Methanococcus voltae: one gene and its partner. The protein of the gene in region 1 interacts with the protein of each later gene in a pairwise test. Links are inferred from orthologs where the notes say so. Each region holds a gene or a part of one and is shown in the gene's direction. Other genes may lie near its edges. The genes, in order: sepS and pscS.

Region 1 (12,582 bases):
ATTTTGTTTTTACTTTTATTTGGTAATATTACAGTGTTTCCAGTATCTATTGTAGCACAATCTATGTTAAAATACTTTGAAACGTTATTTAGTCCTGCCAAATCATATTCACATTGAACGATGTATAATGATTTGTCCAAAAATCTATTTTCGCATTTTGAAAATTCTAACCCTCTTTTTTCCAAAAATTCGATAGATTCAAGTGTTTTATTATGTAATTTTTCAATATCTGAGATGTCTTCAACTCTAATTATTAAATTTTTGGATAATTCAAAAATGTTTTTATAATTATTTCCATAATTATTTTTGTTTTGAGATAACTTATATTCATTATTATCCCTATTTTCTTTATTTTTGATTTTTATTTCGTCTAATTTTCTTAATTTTCGAGAGTTATTTATTTTTCGAATAATTATTCCTTTTGCATAGTTTTTTCTAAATTTATTAATGTTTTTAGGTTCAGTTAATCCATTAATGTAAGTTTCTGATACATAATTAAGTAATTTATTATCATTAACTATTTTTTCTCTTAATTTGCCGATTACCCACCCTCCAGGTCCGATAATCCCTGATTTATCGGTTCTGGTAGATGTATACAAGTATAGTATTATTTTTTCATCGTTGTTATTAGTGCCCACTTTTTTGAATTCATAGTCTAAAATACTAAAATTTAACATTTCGAGACCAATTTCTTCCCTAATTTTAAATATTTGATTTTTTAAGAATGAAATAAAAGTTTCTCTATAAACTTCTTTTTTAGCATTTGCCATATTTTTCAAAATATATTCGGGGTAATTTTTTCCGTATTCCACAAATTCACCCTTAATTCCCTATTTTCTACATATATAATTTATTACGCATATTTCTCATTTTGTCGAGTATATATTTAATAGTAGTCTATAATTAATACATATTAATATCTTAACGTTTTAATTTTAATTTATTAACCTTAGTACCATTAATTTAATATTGGTATTATCTGCATCATCTGCATCATCTGTATTATTATTATTATTATTATTATTATTTAGTATTATTTGGTATTATTTAGTATTATTAATGTTATTATTGTCAATGAATAAGTATGTAATACGCCATTAAATTAAGATAATTATTAGTTTATTATTAGTTTAATCAATTTATTTAATTTAACCTATATCAATTTTTTTGAATTTCGCATCAACGACAATATGTGAAACTCCAGGTGAGTATTTTTTAATTCGAATTATCTCGTATTCTTCGAGTTCAAACCCGTATTTGTGTCCAATGGATTTAAGTTGTTCTACAGGTCTTGTATTCATTATTTTTTCCGGTACTGTATCGTGATAATGGATAGTTCCATTATTTGCCAATATTTGGAATGCTTTTTCTAAAAATTCACTTGTTTTAACTACATAACCCATTAAAATACGGTCTGCTTTTATGGTTTCATCAAAATCACGGTTATCAATATTAAGGGGAACGACAATATTTTCCACTTTATTCAATAGAATATTTTTACACAAATGGCGGTATGAATTGGGATTTAGCTCCAAAGCATAAATTTTTTTAGGTGCGGAGTATTTTGCAAGAGGTATTGTAAAATAACCAATGCCTGCGAACATATCCACAACTATTTCCTCTTTATTTGATTTTGTTGCAATTCTTTTCCTTTCTTCGAGATTTCCCATACTCCACATAATTTTTGAAGCATCAATACTAAATAAACACCCGTGTTCCTTGTTTATAGTTTCTGTTTCCGTACCGTACAATGTTTTTGTGGTTGGAACCCTTAAATCTCTCGTAATATGGGTTTCATATTTTAAAATTGTTTTACATTTTGTCCTTTTCACTAATTCTTTTATTTCCGTTTCGTTTAACTCATCTTTTACGATTAATATGTCCCCTATTTTTTGATATTTTAATTTTTTATGCCCATTTGTCATATTTTTACATCCGTTATTTTTACTATAAACTTTAATATACTATCATATAATAAATTAATTCATATAATAAATTATTTGATTAAATAACTTTAAATACTAATTTTTAGTACTGTTTATAATAGATTATCTAATAAATTATCGGGTATTCGCATCCTAATTCTTATTAGTATAAATTCTATCGACATATTTATTTTTATAAGTTTATAATTTTATAATTTTATAGATTTGATTAATTAAATTCAGGACTGATTACAATGGTTAACGAAAAAAATGAAACTGGAAGATTTAATAAAGAAGAAGTTTTGAAATTAGCAGAGCAAGACTTTGAAAAGGCTTGGAAAGAAACAAAAGATTTAATAAAGCCTAAAAGGATTAATAGCAGATATCCAAGATTGCAATCAACTTATGGGAAAACTCACCCTATAAATGACACCATTGAGAGCTTAAGACAAGCTTATTTAAGAATGGGTTTTGAAGAGTATATGAATCCCGTAATTGTTGATGAAAGGGATATATATAAACAATTCGGACCTGAAGCAATGGCTGTTTTAGATAGATGCTTTTATCTCGCAGGTTTACCAAGACCTGACGTAGGATTAAGCGATGAAAAAATAAAAGCCATCAAAAACTTAGGTATTGACCTCGATAAAGCTGTTAAAACCGCCGATACAAAAAGTACTAAAAATAAAAAATTAACGGGTAAAGAAGCTTTACAAAATATATTGCACGGCTACAAAAAAGGAACGCTTGACGGCGACGATTTAGTTCTTGAAATATCAAATGCACTTGAAATATCCAGTGAAATGGGATTAAAAATTTTAGATGACGTTTTCCCAGAGTTTAAGGAACTTAAAGCCGTAGCTTCAAGTTTAACGCTCAGAAGTCATATGACTTCAGGATGGTTTTTAACTATTTCTGATTTGGTTAAAAAAAGGAGCACACCGTTTAAATTGTTTTCCATCGATAGATGTTTTAGAAGGGAACAAAAAGAAGATAAAAGCCACCTTATGACCTATCATTCTGCTTCTTGTGCAATCGTTGGTGAAAATATAGACATTAACGACGGTAAGGTAATCGCTGAAAGTCTTTTATCTCAATTTGGATTTACAAACTTCAAATTTATACCTGATGACAAAAAATCAAAGTATTATACACCTGAAACTCAAACCGAAGTTTACGCATACCACGAAGAACTCGGAGAATGGATAGAAGTTGCTACATTCGGTATTTATTCGCCTATTGCTTTAAGTAAGTACGGTATAGACGTTCCTGTAATGAACCTTGGTTTAGGTGTGGAAAGGCTCGCAATGATTAAGGGCAAATTTACAGACGTCAGGGAAATGGTTTACCCACAATTCTATGAATACAAATTAAGCGACAGGGATATGGCTTCAATGATAAATGTCGATAAAATGCCGGTAATCGATGAAATATACAATTTATCAAATGAGTTAACAAATATTTGTATAGAAAATAAGGACGAAATTGCACCTTGTGAGTTTATTCTTCAAAAAGAAATCGAATTCGGAGAAATTTCTAAAAATATAATCATAAATGTGTTTGAAAAAGAAGAAGGAAAGAAATTATTGGGTCCTTCAATTTTAAACGAGATTTACGTTTATGATGGTAATATTATTGGAATTCCTGAAAGTTTTGATGGTGTAAAGGAAGAATTTAAGGAATTTTTGCAAAATGGGAAAGATAACGGAGTTAATACAAATATTACTTATATTGAAGCAATAAGCTTAAAAATAGCTTCAAAAATCGAAGAAGCTCTTATTAGCAATACAAAAGAGTTTAAAATTAAAATACCAATCGTTAGAAGTTTAAGTGATATCAATTTGAAGGTTGATGACTTAGCAATGAAGCAAATAATGAGTAATTCAAAAATGGTTGACGTTAGAGGTCCTGTATTCCTAAATGCAACTGTTAAAATTGAATAACGTAGAAATAAGTAAAAATAATATAAAATAATAAATAATATAAAAAATGGAAATTTCCATTATACTTATTTTATTATCTTATTATTTTAATTGGTATTAACATTATTATTCTTTTATTTTATTTTCTCGAATAAATGGGTATTGAATTTCAGTTTCAAGTTCATCAATAGGCGTATCCATTGGACTATTGAAATATAGTTCCCTATCAGGTATTACAAGTTTTAAATCATTCTTTTCAGCATATTCCATAATTTTTGCATAACTTGAGCACAAGGTACTGTATGGACCTTTATGAATAATGGAAACGACTTCAACACTTGGTAAATATTTTAATTCCATTTTTTCGTCAGTTAATTCAATATTACCAGATATTGGGATTGCCATTTCAATATCTGCGCCTTCTTCAACGTATTCCCCGTCATAGCATAACATCATAGGTGGACCCACTATTTTAATATCTTTTTTGCGGTTTTCAGCACTATATATCATATGCATCAAATCAGCGATTAATTTAGTACATGAAGTACCATATGTACCGAATTCTCTTTTTGAGAGCACACGGACTTTTTCAATGGTTTTAATCACAGGTTCGTTTGTCATCTTAACAACCTCCAATATAGAACCTGAATTTAAAAGCATTCTTTTTATGCCCTCTAATTTTTCTATTTCGTTATTTACTTCTTTGCATCTTTCTTTTAATTTCGTTTTCACGTAATCCATATCACCGTGCGATTCAGCTTCGAGTATCTTTTTAACATTGTCCACATTGAAACCTACTTTTACAAGGGAGTTGATTTTTATACCTTTTTTAAAATCTTCAACCGTATAGTATCTATAATTGGTTATAATGTTTTTTTCAGGCACTAAAAGACCTTTTTCGTCGTAATATCGAAGAGCTCGCTTAGTTAAGTTTGTCATACGTGAGAATTGTCCTATTGAAATTTTGAGTCGACTCATAATAATACCTACGTTGCCGTTTTATATATAAAATTTGAAGTTAACCTGCGTTAATCTTTTAATCTTTTAATCTTTTAAGTATTATTATTATTATTATTATTATTATTCTTAAATTTAGATATTGTAAATAATATACGTTATATTGTCCAAAAAACTTGAAAAGACTATACGCAAATAAAAAAATAACCTAAAAAAAATAGAAATATAAATTATTAGTTATTACTTGGTATTTTATTTTAAAAGTTCGTTCCATTCGTCAACTTCGTATTGGTTAGCGTCAATCCATTTTGATGCAATTTCCTCGGCAGACTTATTTTCATAAACATATTCAACAGCCCAGCTGTTAGCAACATCTTTTGAAACTTGGAATTCTTTTAAGAATCGGTATGCTTCATAGTCCCAAACATACATTTCAGGTCTTGAAACAGTAGTTATTTTATCGTATTTACCAGCGTATATATGTTCATTATCCGCTAATTTTTCAACAGGGTATTTTTCGAATAATGCGGAAGGTTCCCACGCTACGAAAACAATATCTTCATTGTTTGCGTTAGCTTCGTCTACTAATGCATATAATTCTTTAGGATTTACGTATTTTATTGTGTAATTAGATAAACCATACGTTGTTAATGCTGATTTGGTGTTTTCTGCAACTCCAGTATTTTCTTCAAGACATACTATTGTATTGTCGAACATTTCAGAATGGTTTTTCAAATCGTCAATAGATTTTACGCCGTTATCGTATGCGTTTTTATTAACTGCGAGACCAATCCAGGAATCTTCAACGTTTTCTTTTACTTTACTTAAATTATTACTGTATTTGCCCGCAAATGAGCTATCTGTTGTAGGATATGAGCCAGAAAGCATAATGTCAGCATCTCCTGAATAAACTGTACTGTACATATCATCAGTCGACATTTGCGAAATACTTACTGTATATCCGTTATTTTCCAATATTTGTTTTACAATTTCCCCTTTAACGATTTCTACAGGTAAATTTGTTGTAATAATGGTCATAGACCTATTTTCTAATATTATTGTGGTATCAACACTTTCATTAACATTGTTAGTTGAATTGTTTACAATGTTTGAGACCGTACTATCGTTTAATGAGGTATTTAAAGTATCTGAATTGTTAACATTTGTATCAGATTTGGTTGTGCACCCTGCAAACACCACAAATAAACTTAGTAAGGTAATTAGTAAAATTTTACCGTATTTCAAACTAATCCCTCTCGTAAATGCTTTTTAAGCTTTTTTTATGTAAATTTTAATAATAATTTTTTAAATTAATAGATGATTCTACCAATTTAGTTATAATAATTACTATTGAGGTATTTATATATGTATTTAACGATTTTGTAAGTTAATAATTTAATAATTTAATAATTAATTTGATAGAATACAATATTACGTAATTACCCATAAAAAGAATGAATTATATAAATTGAATATATTGATATAACATAATTTGGGTGGATAGATGGTTAATAATATCGTAAAAATTATTGCAAAGCACTATATTCAAAAAGAAAATTTGAATGCTTATATCGATGCTTGTATGGTTGCAAAGCAAAAAGCCAAAAAAGGCGACGGTTATATTGATGTAAGTTATTATCAAGACATTATTGACGACAGAATAATAGTAATGGTTGCCAAATGGGAAAATATGGATAAATTAGAAAAATATGTTGCTTCAAAAGAATATAAAGAAATGTCTGATTCATTATCGAAATATTATTCAAAAAAAGCAGAAGTGAATTTTTACAGAGAACTTTAAAAATAAAATTTTGATATGTTATTTATTAAGTAATATATTATTTAATATATTATTTAGTATATTAAATAATATATTATTTAGTATATTGGCATACATACACATTTTAACATATATTTAATGTGAAAAATGTTTTAAGTCGTAAATATCTAAATTTTTACCTTTTTCCTGTTCGATATGATTTTTTTGATGCAATAAACCAGCAGCATCTGCCCTACATTGTTGACAAGCCCTAAATTGGGTCATAAATTCTTCAGAATTGTCCCTAACACCGCTAATTTCATCACAGGTAGGTCTTCTTAAATTTTCCATTTTATACATTGGAATGAGTGGGATTATGTTTTGAACAAATGCGTAATCTTTGAACGTTTTTGCAACTTCTACAATGTGCTCGCCGTTTATTTCAGGTATCAAAACAGTGTTTATTTTAACTGCTAAATCATACTCGTAAGCTTTTTTAACTCCTTCAATCTGATTTTCAATTAAAACTTTCGCTCCTTCTTCGCCTTTTAAAACTTTGCCTTCGTAATATATCCAATCACATATTTGAGCTTGTATTTTTGGGTCTACAGCGTTTACTGTGGTGGTAACTGTTTTTACACCTAAATCTGCAAGTCTTTTTGCATATTTTGGGAGTAATAACCCGTTGGTGGATAAACATCTTATCATTTCAGGGAATTTTTCCTGTAAAATTTCGAGAGTTTCAAAGGTTTCTTTGTTGAATAAGCTGTCTCCCGGTCCTGCAATACCAATTACTTTAATATTGTCCATTTTTTTAAGTAAATCGTTTAAATAGTCTTCTACGTCTGCAGGTTTTAATATGTGATGTGCTACCCCTGGTCTCTCTTCACAAAGTGATTCATCCCCCAAACTTCTTTTACAGAACCTACAAGCGATATTACACTTTGGAGCTACTGGTAAATGTATTCTACCGATTTTATCGTGTAATTTTTCATTGTAGCAAGGATGTACTTTAGTAATATGTGCAAATTTTGACATTTTTTGATTCATTAAAACACCTAAATACCGATTTATTTTGTGTGAAATATTTAATTGCAATTAATTTCTAATTTAATTTTAAAGTATATATATCATATGGGTTTAAATTGAATATACTATTTGAGTATTAATTATATTTTTTATAATTACTTGACGTAATTGGACTTATAATTATTTTGGTGATAACATTAGCGGAATTAAAAATATTAAATTTGAAGATTATGAATTAAAATGCGATGAATTAACAGAAGGTTGCAAATTTTGTATTTTGGGCGAGAAACTCGTACTTTTTATTACTGGTATATGCAATAGACAGTGCTATTATTGCCCACTTTCTGAAAATCGTAAAAATAGGGACGTAATTTATGCAAATGAGCGTAAAATCAGTACGATAAATGAAGCAATTGAGGAAGCTGAAATATGCGGTAGTAAAGGCGTAGGCATAACCGGCGGAAATCCCATATTAAAAATAGACAGGACTTGCAAATATTTAAAAGCTTTAAAAGAACATTTTGGAAAGGATTTTCACGCTCATCTATATACCACATTGGAAATAGAAGAAAAGCACCTTAAAAAGTTAAAAGAAGCTGGACTCGACGAAATAAGACTACATCCACGAATGGAAAATTTAAAAGATAATGGTATTAATAACGACGTTAATAAAAAAGAATTGGAATTGAATAAACTCGTTGAAAAATTAAAACTTTGTAAGCAGTATATTAAAAAGGTAGGCGTTGAAATACCTGCTATTCCGACTATGGATGATGAAATATTACTTTTAGTTAAAAAAATTAATGAAATACCTGTGGATTTCATTAATTTAAATGAATTAGAATATTCTGAAACAAATTACGAAGAATTGTTAAAAAGAGGATTTTCTGAGAAGAATGACTATTCTTCACGTATAAACGGAAGCCAAGAAACAGCCTTAAATGTTATAAATAATGCTAAAAAAGACTTAAATAATAATTTATCCTTAAAATCAAATGTAAATTTAAAAATGCACTATTGTCCGTCGACATTAAAAGATAGTGTACAAATGAAGAATAGACTCATTAATCGAGCGAAAAACGTAGCAAAAGAGTACGAAATAATCACCGATGAAGGTTTGATTATAAAGGGAATTGTAAAATATGCAGAAGGCGAATTAAATCAAAATACGAGTAATGTTAAGGATAGGGTTGAAAAAAACGATTTTATACAATTATTAGAATATAATGAATTAAAATCAGGAATTGATTATGAAGTTAATTTATCCAAATCAGAAATTTATCTTAATCCAATTTTATTGGAGGAAATTGTTGATTACTTAAAAGAAACTGGTTTTGTACCTGAAAAGGAGTTTAGTGCGTATATTTCTGAATATTACCCCACGGTTGACAAATTAGAGATTCAAAGAACGCCTTTAATCACAAAAAAGCCAAAATTAAATCTTAAAAATAGAAAAAAGAATATTTAAACTTTATATAAGTTTTATTTTATTTTTTATTTTTTATTTTTAATTTTTATTTTTTTTATTATTTTTCAATATAAATACAATATTTTATATTCCATAACTGATTAAATAAATTTAAAGGGTATATTTTTATATTTTAATAAAATATATATTATTGGTCGAATATACTCAAAAATTCGTATAATCTGTATAATTCGTATTATTTATAAAAATATGCATACAATCTTTATAAAATTTTTATAAACTATTCATATCAAATCATATCAAATGTTATTTTTATCAAATGTCCTTTATGGTGAAATTTTGAATACTGAAATCAAAAGCAACGAAAAAAACGAAAAAAACGAAAAAGAAAATGTAAAAAAGCTAAATTTTACAGAACTTGCTGATAAATGGCAAAAAATATGGGATGAAAACAAAATATTTGAAACAGAATATAATAAATACGCTGACGCTGATGGAAACCCATCTAAGGAAAAATTTTTCATAACTGCAGCTTTCCCATACTTAAATGGTGTATTACACGCAGGACACTTAAGAACTTTTACAATCCCTGAGACACTTGCAAGATACAACAGAATGAAGGATAAAAATGTACTCTGGACTTTTGGATACCACGTTACTGGAACCCCTATTTTAGGTCTCGCAGAGCTAATCAAAAACAGAAATGAGCATACAATCTGGGCATACAATAACCTCCACAAAATACTTATGGACGAGTTATTAACCTTAAACACGCCTCAAAACATTGTAAATTGTTTCTCTGAAAAAGCTACAGAAGCTTTTAAAAAAATGGGTTTTTCATTAGACTGGAGAAGGAATTTTAAAACCGATGACGAAGTATTTTCTAAGTTCATTGAATGGCAATTTTGCACTTTAAAAGAAAAAGGATACATCTCAAAAGGTTCTCACCCGGTTAGATACTGCCCTAATTGTGATAATCCGGTTGAAGACCACGATTTATTACACGGTGAGGAAGCTACAACCGTTGAATATACTCTTATCAAATTTACAACCAAATATGACGATAAAGAGTGTATTGTACCAATGGCAACTTTAAGACCTGAAACCGTATTCGGAGTTACTAATGCGTGGGTAAATCCTAATGAGACGTATATACTCGCTGAAGTTTACGACGAAGTTCAAAAAATGGATAGCGAAGAAATAAACACTAAATTTAATGGCTACTGGATAATGGGTAAAGAATGCGCTTATAAATTATCTGAACAAGATAAAAAAATCGATATAATTAAGGAAATGCAAGGTAGCGAACTTATTGAGAATAATGTAATGCTTAAAAACCCTGTTTCTCAAAAAATGGTGCCACTTTTCCCTGCAAATTTCGTAGAAATGGATATCGGTACTGGTTGCGTTATGAGTGTACCAGCTCACGCCCCTTACGATTATATCGCCTTAAAAGACCTCGGTGCAATTGCTGAAACGCCAAGTGATGAAGCAAACGGAAAAGTAAGTTTAATCGGTCTTATTAACATTGACGGATATGGAAAATTCCCTGCAAAAGAAATCGTGGAAAAATTAGGAATTAAAAACCAAGACGACGATGAATTATTAGAGCAAGCTACAAGTAAAATTTATAAAGATGAATTCCACAAAGGAAAATTAAATGAAAACTGTGGAATTTACGAAGGAATCCCTGTAAAGGATATTAAAGAGAAATTAACCAAAGACCATATTGCAAATGGATTTGCAGAGGTAATGTACGAGTTTTCAGAGCAAAACGTTGTATGTAGATGTGGTCAAAAATGTATCATAAAAACCGTTAAAGGTCAATGGTTCATCACATATTCAGACGATGAGTGGAAAAGACTCGCTCACGAATGTATTGACGGTATGAACTTTAAACCTGAAAGCTTTAGGCAAGAATTCCATAATAAAGTTGATTGGATGAAAGATAAAGCTTGTGCAAGGAGAAAAGGTTTAGGTACAAGATTACCATTTGATAACGAGTGGATGATTGAAAGTTTATCGGACAGTACAATTTATATGGCTTACTATACAATTGCAAGGTTTATAAACGTTCAAAATATCTCAATCGACCAGTTAAAGCCCGAATTATTTGATTACGTCTTTTTAGGAAAAGGAGAACTTGAAGACGTTTCAGGACTTACAAACATATCAAAGGAGACAATACTAGATATGAGAAGAGAATTCCTCTATTTCTACCCATTAGACTGGAGGTGTTCCGCAAAAGACCTCGTACCTAACCATTTGACCTTTATGATATTCAACCACGTTGCAATATTCGGGGAACAAAATAAAGGTTTATGGCCAAGAGGAATTGAAGTAAACGGTTATGTTACAATCGAAGGTAAAAAATTGTCTAAATCGAAAGGACCCGTTTTACCAGTTATGGAAGTTGCTGAAAAATACGGTGCTGACGTTGGTAGGTTTTATATTACAACCTGTGCAGAATTACCGCAAGATGCAGACATTAAATTTAAAGAAATGGAAAAAGCAAGGGATAATTTAACAAAATTCTATGAAATGGCTTTGGATTTAAAAGATGTAAGTTTAAAAGTTGAAGAAACTAAATTGTCAAGGATTGATAAATGGTTATTACATAAACTTTACAACGCCGTAATTATTGCAGATGAAGCTTATACAGAGTTTCAACTTAGGAAAATCAGTATTTTATTCTATGAATTAATGAATGATTTAAGATGGTACAAAAGAAGAGGCGGAGAAAATAAAAGCGTACTTAGGGAAGTAATCGCAGTATGGAATAAACTTTTAATGCCAATAACGCCTCATTTATGTGAAGAAATTTGGCAAGAATTAGGTTATGAAGGTTTTGTATCTCTTGAAAAATTCCCAATAATTAAGCAAGAATTCTTAAATAATGATTTAGAACGTGGAGAGGAATTTATTAAATCAACAATGGAAGATACAAGAAGTATATTATCAGTTGCAAAAATTCAGCCATCTAAAATATATGTATATACCGCGGATGACTGGAAATATAATTTAATGGAATTTATGCACGATAACCAGGATAAAAACGTTAAACAAATAATACCACTTGTAATGCAAAACGTTGAGTTTAAACAACAGGGTAAAGCTGTTGTAAAACTTATCAATGAATTTATGAAAATTGGTGTTAAAAATACAATTAATGAAGATGAAATACTTGAAAATGCAAAAGAATTTTTATCTTCCGAGTTTGACGCTGAAATTATCGTAAATGGCGAAGACATAATGAATAAAAAGAAATTTGCAATTCCTTATAAAATAGCAATATATATGGAATAATTAAATTAATTTCTTCTTTATTTTTATTCTATTTTTTTAGCTTGTTTATTTTTTATTATTTTATAATATATTTTATAATTTATTTTATAAATCCATATATTCAATGATTTGAGTTTATATATTTATATATAATGATTTTCATAAGTTAATTACAGGACTTAAGGGGGTAGTATGAACAAAATCGATAAATCACATTATGCAAGAGTAGTTGGACTTCTTTCCGTACTTTTAATAGCTTGGTTAGTTGCTAAATAC
Region 2 (12,505 bases), on another replicon or contig:
ATTTTTTTCAAATTTGTTATATGACCTATTCCAAACTAAATTGCCGTCTAAATCATATTTTAAAAGCATTATACCTTTTGAATTATTGACACTGTTGTATGTATCTCCAGAAACATAAATATAATCGCCATATTTTAACATACCCCTGGGGATATCGTGAGACGGATTTGACATATAAGTAGTATTCCATAGTAAATTGCCGTCTTTATCATATTTTACGAGTAATGTATTTAGTGTCGTATATGAATTATGAGCTAAGATATATGAATTATTATCACTTACAATTAATGATACGGGATAATCATTGTCTCCCATATAATCGTATTTTTGACCCCATACGAGACAATCTTCATTATATGCAGAAATAACGTTTAAACTACACATTAATACGAGACTAAGTATTATAACATATTTTAATTTCATAATGTACCTCAATTCTATTAATTAGTTATTATTTGTTTATTATTACTATTATTATATTGATATTATTAGAAAGATAATATAGTTGTTTAATGGGATATCTAACTATATATTATATGTTAAACTATAGTATTTAAACAATTCAATTTAAAATTAATAAATAGTGACATATAAATAAATTATAAATATTATCTCTTAATTAGGGTATTTAAAATTAAATAACATCAAAATCTTCGTTAAATTTAAAAATAAAAAAATACTAAAAAGAATAATAAAAAGAATAATAAAAAGAATATCAATAATATATAAAAGATATACCAAAAATTTAAGTATTTTATTAAAATGTTGAATTATCAGAAATTATTTTTTTTATCATATTGCATCCGTCGATATGCTTTATATCCCGTTGAGTGTTTATGTAATCCATTATTTTAATTTGTATTTCTTTATCAAGTTTTGATTTGTCAAAAACGGTTTCATATGTCCTAAGGGGATAATAAAGTTCCTTTGCACTGTTTATTATTAATTTATAATCCTTTTGGTTAATTATATTTTCAGCTAACGCATTTTTCATAATTTCCCTAAAACTAACCATCGAAAAAGTTATTTGTACGATTTCCCCATTTTCTGTTTTCTTATCAAATGTGACTGCAACCTCATCATCATCACATAATTTTCCAGATTTATAAAGTTCGTAAACTTTGCCTACGCCCATCATACCTAAAGTATCCAATTCTGAAGCCCTCAACGCACCCATAGAGCCTGCACCGTAAACTTTAACATTGTTTTTCAAGATATTTAATATTTCCCTATGACCTACAGCCGTATTTTGTAAAAAACAACCGTCTATTATGCCTATTACGTCATAATTAAGCATTTCAGGTTTTTGCAAGTCGCCTCGTTTTATGGGGTCGTAAATTGTTAATTCATAATTATTAAGGTTGGATTCTTCAAATAAATTTTTAATTTCCTTTTCTTTTAAAGTTAGCTTGGAAAATATCGCTATTTTTAAATTTTCCATAAAATCACTATCGTTTTTAGTTTTTATTTTAGTTTTTATTTTAGTTATTATATTTATTACTATCCAAATATTTGCAATTTCCTTTAAATTTAAATAAATTATAAATACTATGTTTAAATAGATAATAGATAATTCTATATTAAAGATTGTCAAAAATTAATTTAATTAATATTTATGTAATAATCAACTAATAATTAAGTAATAGCTAATCATAGTTATTAGTAAAAGATTACGTATAAAAATTATGTATGTTTGAGGTGTAATTTTGGTTACTTATAAAGACGCAGGCGTAGATATTTACGGCGAAGACAAAATAATAAAAGCATTAGTTTCACAAATCAACTTTAAAAGGACCGACGCAATAAAACCCGCTGATTTAGACGGACACTATGCTGGAGCTATTGAATTTGGCGATTACTATTTAGTACTCTGTACTGATGGAGTAGGTAGTAAAATGGTAGTTGCAGAAATGGCTAATAAGTTTGATACCGTTCCTATCGACATGATTGCTATGAACGTGAATGATGCTATTTGCATTGGTGCTGAACCGGTTGCATTAGTCGATTATATGGCTGTTGAAACTATTACCGAAGATATCGCAAAACAAATCGGTAAAGGATTGAACGAAGGATTAGAACAATCCAATATAAACTTAATCGGTGGAGAAACTGCTTCATTACCAAGTATGATAAATGGTGTTGACCTTGCAGGCACCGTATTGGCAGTTGTTAAAAAAGACGAAATAATCACAGGTAAAGAAGTTAAAAAAGGCGATGTAATCGTTGGTTTAAGAAGTAGCGGTGTTCACAGCAATGGATTATCACTCGCAAGAAAAGTATTCTTTGATATCGCAAATTTAGACATCAATTCAAAATTAAAACACGGAAAAACAGTTGCAGAAGAATTATTAACCCCTACAAAGATATATGTTAAGCCTGTAATGGATATGATTAAAAAATCAGATATAAACGTTAAAGGTCTCGCACATATCACAGGTGGCGGATTTAGAAAGATTAAAAGGTTAAACAAGAATATTACATATGTAATAAATGATTTACCAGAACCTTTGCCAGTATTTAAGGAAATAAAAGAGCTTGGAAATGTTGACACTCACGAAATGTTTAAAACATTTAATATGGGTATTGGCTTCTGCGTAGTTGTTTCAAAAGAGGATGCTGAAAAAGTAATCGAAGTAGCAAACCAGTACTTAATTCCTGCTCAAATTATCGGTAAAATTGACGATGAGTACACTTTAAAAGACGGAGAAACCGTTAAGAATACTGTTGTTGTTAAATACGGAAGAAATGAATTTATAATGGAATAATTTAAAAAATAAAAAATAATATAAAAATAAAAATAAAAAATAATATAAAAATAATAATAAAATAATAAAATAATAAATAAAAATAAAACAAAAGGAAAATTCGGTGAATAAAAATGCCTACAATCAATGTTGATAAAAAAGATTTAGAATATTTGGCAAATTTATCACTTTCTGATAAATTAATCGAAGATAAATTTCCAATGATGGGCGTAGAAGTAGAGGAACTTTTCGAAGAAAACGATAGAGAAATGGTTCAATTTTCTATTAACCCAAATAGACCAGATTATTTAAGTGTAGAAGGTCTTGCAAGAGGTTTCAGAGGCTTTATGGGTATTCAAACCGGTTTGGCAAACTACGATATTAAAGATAGTGATATCGAAGTAATTGTAAAATGTAGCAAAGAAAGACCATATATAGCTTTTGCACTCGTTAAAAACGTAATTGTCGATGATTTAATACTTGAAAGTATCATAAATCTTCAGGAAAAATTGCACTGGGCAATCGGTAGGGATAGGAAAAAATTAGCTATAGGTGTCCACGATTACGATAAAATAGAGGCTCCATTCATATATGATGAAGTAGAAGGAGATGCGGTTAAATTTGTACCTTTGGCAATGGCTGAAGCTGGTGAAATGACACCTAAAGAAATAATCGAAAAACACGAAAAAGGTCAAAAATACGCACACCTCATAAAAGATAAATTCCCATTAATTACTGATAAAAACGGCAATGTGTTGTCAATGCCCCCAATAATCAATGGAGAATTAACTAAAGTTAGTACGAATACAAAAAACCTTTTAATTGATATTACAGGAACTGAAAAAGGTGCTGTTGAAAATACCTTAAACATTGTAGCTACTGCACTTGCTGAGAGAAGAGGAACTATTTTCAGCGTAAAAGTAATTTACGAAGAAGATGGAAAAGTTATTAATGAAGAAACCTATCCAAAATTAACTCCTGAACAAATAGAAATCGATTTGGAGTTTATTAATAAAAAATTAGGCTTAGAATTGAATTTCGGTCAGGTTATTTCAGCATTGAGAAAGGCAGGTTTAGACGCTGAATTAATCAATAAAAACGGTGAAAACTTACTTAACGTTTACATTCCGGCATACAGAAACGATATGTTAGGTAAAGTGGATATTGTTGAAGAAATAGCTATTAATTACGGCTATGAGAAATTTAAAGGCGCTAAAATAAATGTCCATACAATCGGGCAAAAGAATGAATCAGAGGTTAAATCTTCTGAAATTAAAAATACTATGATTGGTTTAGGATTCCAAGAAGTAATGAACTTAACTCTTACAAATAAGACAATTTTATTTGAAAATATGAATATGGAAGTTGGTTCAGTGGAAGACGGCTGTAAAGACTACATCGAAGTTTTAAAACCTGCATCAATTGAGCATAATGTCATTAGAACTACAATAATCCCTCAATTATTGGAAACCCTTAAAATAAACAAACATAACGAATTGCCTCAAAAAATCTTCGAAATTGGAGATTGTGTAATCATTGACGAAAACGCAAAAGAAACCGATAAATACTTTGATACCAAATGTAAAGACGTTAGAAAAGTTTCAGGTGCGATAATTCAACCAAACGGCAATTTTAACGAAATTAGAAGTGTAATTGATGCACTTTTAAGAGAACAATACGATAACTATGTTATTGAAAATTACGCTCATCCGTCATTTATTAAAGGTAGATGTGCCAAAATTTTAGTAAATGAGGAATACAAAGGATTATTTGGAGAAATTAATCCTCAAGTTATCGTTAATTTTGAATTAGAACATCCGATTACAGCGTTTGAAATTCAAATAACTAATGATTAATAAAAGATAATTGATATAATTGATATAATTGATAACTAATATTAAATAATTAACAATTAATAATAAATATACTATCTAATTTTATTATTTTTAAACAACCATACACATTTTAATAAAATTATTTTAAGTAATTAATTTAAGTAATTAATTTAAGTAATTAATTTAAGTAAGTTAAGTAAATCATATGATTTAAATCAAATTTTACGGGGTTTATAATGGAAAATACGGAAAAAACCACGATTGGAACCGATATAAACACAGATAAGTATAAAAACATTAAACGACATCTTGAAAGAGAGATGATTAACTTAAATCCGATTCAAAGAGGCGGAATTTTACCTACTGAATCAAAAAAGGTTATTTATGAATATTGGGACGGTTATAGCGTTTGTGATTACTGTGCCGGTAGATTAGACCAAGTTGAGACGCCACCTATTCACGAATATTTGGAAGATGCTTCAAAATTCTTTGGTGCAGATATTACGAGACCTACGCACGGTGCAAGGGAAAGTAAGTACGTAATAATGAATTCAGTGTGTAAACCTGGCGATTATGTAATTATGGATGGCAATGCACACTATACGTCCTTTGTAGCTGCTGAACGTGCAAAATTAAACATTGATATTGCACTGGTGGAAGATTACCCTACATATCGAGTAATACCTGAAAAATACAAAGAAAGAATCGAAACATTGGAAGATGAAGGTAAACCAATCGGTTTATTATTGCTTACGCACGTTGATGGTAATTACGGGAACGTAGCAGACGCTAAAAAAGTTGGGAAGATTGCAAAAGATAAAGGTTATCCATTTTTATTAAACTGTGCTTACTCAGCAGGTAGAATGCCCGTCAACGCAGAAGCTTTAAATGCTGATTTTTTAGCTATTTCAGGTCATAAAAGTATGTCCGGCTCTGGACCTTGCGGTTTATTAGCAATTAGTAATAAAAATGAAGAATACAGTAAGCAAATCTTGAAAACGTCTAAGAAAAATATTGTAAAAGAACTTGAAATGTTAGGTTGCACGAGTAGAGGAATTCCAATATTAACACTTATGACGAGCTTTGCTCACGTTATTGAACGTGTTAATAACTGGGATAAGGAAGTTAAACGTGTAAGATGGATTATTGACGAATTAGAAGCCGTAGGGTTTAAACATATTGGTGAAAAACCTAAAAACCACGATTTAACCAAATTTGAAACTCCAATTTTAGATGAAATTGCGGAGCACGATAAAAGAAAAGGTTATTTCTTCTACGAAGAGCTCAAAAAAAGAGGCATCGGCGGTATAAGACGAGGAGCTACCAAAGAGTTTAAAATGAGTGCTTTCGGATTAACTGACGAGCAAACTAAATATGTAGTTGATAGCTTCAAAGAAATTATTGAAAACGGAAGAAAAGAGAATAATTTAAATTAACATATTTTTTATTTTTTATTTTATTTTATTTTTTTACCAAATAAGGAAGCTTCTACGACTTTTTTTAAGATTTCAGAAGGTTTGTCCATTTCTCCATTGTTATTTATATAATCAATTAAATTTTTATCAATTACATATTTTAATATTTTATCAATTTTCTTATTATTCAATTTATTCATCAAATAGCTCATTTTTAAACCATAGTTAATTTCTTTACCTATTTCTGATTTCCAAAGCTCTTCATAGGTCTTTAAATAATCTAAATTGGCATTTTCTTCATTTAAAAATTTTGTATGATATTTTGTATAGTACTCGTTAATAGTATTTGCACATAACTTTGCACATTTTGCACCAAAGTACAAACCACCTCCGCTAAGTGGTTTTACCTGATTTACTGCATCACCTACGAGCATTACGTTGTTTAAAACGCTTTTACTATTATATCCGAGTGGAATAGCACCGATACTATATTCTATAGGTGTGGCACCTTTTAATATTTCTTTTGCATTCTCATTTGTAGCTATAAAATTATTGAGCTTATTTAGTGCGTCTTTAGTATCACACATCCCTACTCGCACTCTATCTTTGCCAGTTGGAATAATCCACGTAAAAAAATTACTGCTGTATCGCTTGTCATAAAAAACGTTTACAAAGTCGCTATCAATATTAGAAACGTTTACATACTCTATTTGTACCCCGGTGATTATTTCTCTTTTTTGGTGCATTTTTAATGACTTTCCAATTCCTGACCTTACTCCGTCAGCCCCTACAATTATTTTTGGAGAAAATATGTATTTTTCATCTTTTAAATTATTTTTAACTTCTATTATGTGTTTTTTGTTTAAACTATTATTTTTACTATTTTTACTATTTTTATTATTTTTATTAGTGGTTGTTTCATTTAAAATTTTTCCGTGAGATTTTAACATTAAATTTACATTTTTATTTTTTAAAGCTCTTTTTGCAATGTCTTTGTCCATTTCTTTCCTTTCAAAGACCATTGCCCTTATTTTATTATCATCACCCACTGTTAAATTTTGCTTTTCACAGAATATATTTGCCCCCCTAACTTTATTAACTATTCCTTTGGGATTTCCTAACTCATTAAAGCCTTTTTTACTTAATAAACCAGCACACTGGATTGGAACACCTATCGATTGATGTTCTTCAACAACGAGTACATTTAAATCTTTTTGGATGTTTTCCGCAGTTATAAAACCAGCAGGACCTCCACCTACGATTATAACATCATATTGTTCATTTTGATTATTAATTTTTAAATTTGGCATTTTTTCATCTTTATCCTAATTTTAGTCTGTAATAATACATATTCTAATAAACTATAAATTATTTGCTAATTTTTTAAAATAAAAATAATATAAAAATAATATAAGAATAATATAAAAATAATAAAATTAAAATTAAAATTATAATGGAAAAAATAAAAATATACAGTAATTAAATTTACATCGCATTTTCAAGTGTCATATCCATCATTTCTTTAACGTTTTTAGCAAGTTCTTCAGGTAAACCATTAATGTCTACGCTAAGGAATCCTTTAATAATTAAAGAAGTAGCCTCATCTTCCGTAAGCCCTCTTGACATTAAATAAATAAGCTGGTCTTCTGCAATTTTACCAACTGCTGCCTCGTGAGATAAATCTAAATCAGTCTCAGTAGCTTCCAATTCGGGAACTGCCAATATTCTAGCATCTTTTGAAAGGATTAAACCCCTACATTCGAGATGTCCTTTAACTCCTTTTTCAGCACCTACCAGATGACCTCTTGAAATTACTTCGGACTCGTCAACTGCAATAACTCTTGAAATCATATCCGCACTTGAACCTTTTCCGTTAAGAACAACTCTTGAACCCATATCATACTTGGATTTACCCGTACCGTACACAATAGTCTGGAAAGTTGCTTTACTGTTGTCCCCATCACAGTATGCTGTAGGGTAGCTTTGCATCGATTTAACTGGCATTGTAGTAACATAATTGTTAATAAATACTGCATCTTCATCTAATCTGATGCCTGTTCGAGGTCTAACGTGTACGTTTTCACCCCAATTATGTACCATCGTATATGTTAATTTTCCGCCTTTTTTAACGTAAAATTCAGAAACCCCTAAGTGAAGACCGGATTTTACGTGTGGTGATGTTGTACAGCCAGTAATAACGTTTAGCTCAGCTCCTTCATCCACTACTATAATATTATGTACGTTTTGAGAAACATCTTCTTTACCAATTAAAAGACAAGTTTGTAATGGGATTGATTCCTTCACACCTTTAGGTGCGTAGATAAAATAACCTTGAGAAAGCTCATTTTCAACTCTCGCAGAATATTTATCTTTAATTTCCACTACATTCCAATAATATTCGCTTAAATCGTGTTTTTCCAACGCTTCTGTGATTGGCATTATTTCAATGTTTTTATACATTTTTGAATATATCGGTTCATTATTAACTTGCAAATATGAACCAGATGTGTTTTTCTCGTTTATATCGATTCCGACTTTTGAAAGTGCTTCTTTTTCATCTTCTTCAATATCAGTGAGTGATTCAACCGCCCTATTTGTATTTTTTGGTGTTGGGTAATCATCTAAGTTTATATCGTCTCCAAATGGTGCTGGAACGTCTTTAAATTTCTCGGCTATAATTTTAGCTTCTTTTATTTTTTCCTGCATTTTTTCGCTAAGGTTAGAATTTAAATTCATTTTCCCACCACACATTTTTTATTTCTTGAGCAAGCAACACATCTTTCATATCCATTTTTAATGATTTCGGGAAGGATTTCGTTAGGTGAGCCAGAGCAAGCTATTACTCCATCATATAATACGTGTGCTTTATCTACATCCATAAAGTTTAGGATATAACCCAAGTGTGTAATGATTAATCCTGATTTATGCCTTTCACTTGGTTTTTTGTCTTTATCTAAAAGATGGTTGATAATTCCACCCAATAATTCAACGTTTTCAACATCTACACCGCTGTCTGGTTCATCAAACATAATTAAATCAGGATTTTGAGCATAGATTTGCAATAATTCAGACCTTTTAACTTCACCGCCAGAAAAACCAACATTTACATCTCTTTCATAAAAGTGTTTAATGTTCAATTTTTCCGCCATTTCGTTTATTCTGTTCATTTCCTTTGTGGTTATTGACTCGAGCAACGTATTTAACCGTACACCAGATAATGCAGGTGGTGATTGGTAAGAAATACCTATACCAAGTTTTGCTCTTTCATACATTGGCATATCTGTTATATCATGACCTTTAAAGTAGATATTACCACGTACTACTTCATATTTTGGATTTCCAAGTATTGTATTTAAAAGTGTGGACTTACCCGCACCGTTAGGGCCAAATAAAACGTGGCTTTCGCCTTTATCGATATACAAGTGTATATCTTTTAATATTACCTTATCCCCTGTTTTAACCGATAAATCTTCAATTTGTAGCATATAAACACCTTTTTAAATTCGGTATTAGTTAAATTTTTAAATTTGGTAGTGGCTTTGAATTAACAACATATGCGTATATGAGTATATAATAATTAGATAATAATTATATAATGATTATGTAATTAAAAAAATAATCGTTAATAGTATATATTATTTTATATTTGATTTCATAAAAACATATAAAAATTTGGATAAATATTCTTAAATATATGGTCATTATCAATTATTATTTTTAATTTTAGTTTATTTTAGTTTATTCTATTTTATTCATTGGTTTCGTTATTATTAGATTCTAATTTATCAAATAATTCTTTTAAAGCAGGTTTTATTTCGCCCACAGAATCCAAAACTTCTATTTCTTCCATCTTTTTGATGGTTTCTACATTTTTATAATCCACATCCCGGAGATGTAATGTTATGGCCCTCCCATCAGGGATTATTGTGTCTATTTCCCCTAATCTATTGTCTGGTGGGTACATATATATAGGAACTCTTGCTTTAGCACCCTGGGCAACCGAATTGGTGATTAATGTATCTGCAATACCGTATGCTATTTTTGCAGTAGAATTTGCGGTTACCGGAGCTACTAAAAAAGCATCATACTTGCCAGTTTGTAATTTACCTGGTAAAAATGGAGCATTTGAATTTGCTTCAGGCAATACTTTTTCAAAGTTTTCTTTTAACAAATCAATCAAATTATAAAGGTTCAAAACCATTCTTGCATTTTGAGAATAGTATACGTGTACTTCAAGACTTGGATATTCGTCTTTTAATTCAATCATAGTTCTCACAATTTCTTCAATCTTGTCTCCACAGCCTGTAATGCCCCATGCAATTCTAACCATCATATCACTTTTACAACATTATTTTTGTATGTTTATCTATTATATTTAGTATATATCATATTTTATCTCTATTTACATACTTCTTATTTATTTAATTCCTATTTATATACTTCTTATTTATTTAATTCTTTATAAAATTTATTAAGTGTTCTCTTTAAAACTCTTATGCCCTCGGTGTCATTTTCAACGCCTTCCCTTCCTAAATCACGAGACCAAAACGTAGCGCCTAAATTAGAGCCAAAAGAACCGCCACTAACGGGTAAAGCCCCATTTAGTATATAAAAATCGTGAATTGTTTTTAAAGCCACTTCTTGACCTCCATTCCTATCGCCACCTACTGAAATGCCCATTCCATATTTATCACGTATTGCGTTAAGTTCCATAGCAAATAAAGCCCTACATCTGTCCATAACTGTTTTTAACTGCCCTGAAACGTTGCCATTATAACACGGCGTACCCATAATTATGCCATCTGCCCATTGTAAAGCTTCATAGACTTCTTGCATACTATCTTTATGTACACACCCCTGTTTTTTTCTTATGCAATGGTCGCAATGTATACAAAACTTTAATTCTTTCCTTGCTACAGTAATATATTTAGTTTCGCAATCTATTCCGTCAGATTTACATTTTTCAGAAAGGTAATTTAGCGCATAATTAACCGCAAAATCAGTACTTTCCAGTCTTGGACTTCCACTAATGCCTAAAATCTTCAAAAAACCACCCTTTTAATATTAAATACTATGTATATTATTTTATAATTTGGTTAATAAATAGTTTAATAATAACTAAAAAATAAATGTAAAATAAATGTAAACTAAATGTAAAATAAATATAAGATAATAGTAAAAATAAACGATAAATTAAATAATTAAATTTAAATAGAATTACTAAAATTAATAAAATTAAGTTAATAAAAACTAAATTAAAAATAAAAACAAGGTATACACTATGATAATGGGCGCAAACATATCAAAAGAGTTTTTTGAAGAATTAGATGAAAAACAAATCCAACAGTGTGGTATTGACTTAAAAGTTGGTTCTATTTCCAAATTAAAAGGCACCGGATGTATAGATTATTCAAACAAAGACAGAATATTGCCTGAATATATAAAAATATTCGATTCAGAAAAAGATGAATACATAGATTTAGAACCGGGTATTTATATCGTTAAGGTAGCCGATAAAATGAGTATACCTGAAAATATGGCGGGTTTTGCATACCCGAGAAGTACATTAATTAGAATGGGTGCAACACTCTACACAGCAGTTCACGACCCTGGTTATGTGGGTTTTCCAGCTTACGCATTACACGTAATAAACCCATTAAGGATTAAAAAGTATGCAAGAATTGCACAAGTTGTATTTATCGCTACAAAAGACTCAAACGGGACTTATGAAGGAATTTACAAAGAATAAATATTTTATTTTATAATTTTATATATTTTTTGTTTTTTATTATTTTTATATTATTTTTATATTATTTTATTATTATTTTATTATTATTTTATTATTATTTTATTATTATTTTTATTTTCTATTCTTAAAATATGTTGTTAAATTTATATTATATAAAATAGATAAAATTATTATATCTATAAACAGTGTTTTATATAAAATAACGGGGGGTTTTACAATGGGTTTGGCAAATACCACTAAAATATTGATAATTGGGATAATAGTATGGCTATTTTACAAGCCACTTGGTTATTTAATTATCATATCATTAATTTTAAATGGGTTATACTGTGCATTTAAAAGTAAAAACCTAAAAACGATAGATAAAGTAATATATTTGTTAATGGCAGTGTTTGTAATTGGAGTAACCATTCCTACGGGTTTTTTACCAGATAGTTATAATGGAGAACAATTAATACGAGATAATTGGGTGATTTATGCCATTGCTGTTGGTATTACTATCTTATTAATTGGGATTTACTCGTATCGAATGAAAAAATACTATATTGAAGTAGATTTCCAAAAAAAGCCATTAAAATAGATATAACTAAAAATAAAATAAAATAAAATATAATATAATAATAAAATAATAAAATAATATAAAAATTCTATTTTTATAAATTTTGTAATGAATCTATCGAACCATCAAATTGTACAAGTTTAATGTCGTTAGATTTTGCAAATTCGACTAATTCATTATTCTTTTGGTTAATTTCGCCTACG

Evidence for each region.
Region 2: the proteins of sepS (region 1) and pscS interact in binary tests that used the Methanocaldococcus jannaschii proteins (3 or more experiments, as listed by UniProt). The link is inferred for Methanococcus voltae from one-to-one orthologs.

What each region holds. Positions count from the first base shown.
Region 1 is NZ_JANUCR010000012.1:2,236-14,817, forward strand. Bases 1,540-4,523 are described here. They hold sepS (O-phosphoserine--tRNA ligase), read left to right. Parts: upstream 1,540-2,179; coding sequence 2,180-3,868; downstream 3,869-4,523. Other genes in these bases: taw2 (tRNA(Phe) (4-demethylwyosine(37)-C(7)) aminocarboxypropyltransferase Taw2), read right to left, coding at 1,540-1,925; J3E06_RS08415 (MerR family transcriptional regulator), read right to left, coding at 3,974-4,523. Outside these bases: J3E06_RS08400 (hypothetical protein), read right to left, coding at 1-812; more of taw2, read right to left, coding at 1,149-1,539; more of J3E06_RS08415, read right to left, coding at 4,524-4,825; J3E06_RS08420 (glycine betaine ABC transporter substrate-binding protein), read right to left, coding at 5,057-6,049; J3E06_RS08425 (putative quinol monooxygenase), read left to right, coding at 6,309-6,605; J3E06_RS08430 (radical SAM protein), read right to left, coding at 6,720-7,613; J3E06_RS08435 (radical SAM protein), read left to right, coding at 7,798-9,060; leuS (leucine--tRNA ligase), read left to right, coding at 9,325-12,327; J3E06_RS08445 (hypothetical protein), read left to right, coding at 12,499-12,582. UniProt on the Methanocaldococcus jannaschii protein: Catalyzes the attachment of O-phosphoserine (Sep) to tRNA(Cys).
Region 2 is NZ_JANUCR010000007.1:15,548-28,052, reverse strand. The notes cover bases 4,009-6,915. They hold pscS (O-phospho-L-seryl-tRNA:Cys-tRNA synthase), read left to right. Parts: upstream 4,009-4,815; coding sequence 4,816-6,015; downstream 6,016-6,915. Other genes in these bases: J3E06_RS07610 (geranylgeranyl reductase family protein), read right to left, coding at 6,036-6,915; pheT (phenylalanine--tRNA ligase subunit beta), read left to right, coding at 4,009-4,600. Outside these bases: J3E06_RS07635 (hypothetical protein), read right to left, coding at 1-423; J3E06_RS07630 (TfuA-like protein), read right to left, coding at 758-1,441; purM (phosphoribosylformylglycinamidine cyclo-ligase), read left to right, coding at 1,707-2,765; more of pheT, read left to right, coding at 2,879-4,008; more of J3E06_RS07610, read right to left, coding at 6,916-7,304; J3E06_RS07605 (SufB/SufD family protein), read right to left, coding at 7,480-8,730; J3E06_RS07600 (ABC transporter ATP-binding protein), read right to left, coding at 8,727-9,479; archaeoflavoprotein AfpA, read right to left, coding at 9,743-10,324; J3E06_RS07590 (flavodoxin family protein), read right to left, coding at 10,438-11,040; J3E06_RS07585 (deoxyuridine 5'-triphosphate nucleotidohydrolase), read left to right, coding at 11,249-11,743; J3E06_RS07580 (hypothetical protein), read left to right, coding at 11,961-12,323; J3E06_RS07575 (ABC transporter ATP-binding protein), read right to left, coding at 12,397-12,505. UniProt on the Methanocaldococcus jannaschii protein: Converts O-phospho-L-seryl-tRNA(Cys) (Sep-tRNA(Cys)) to L-cysteinyl-tRNA(Cys) (Cys-tRNA(Cys)).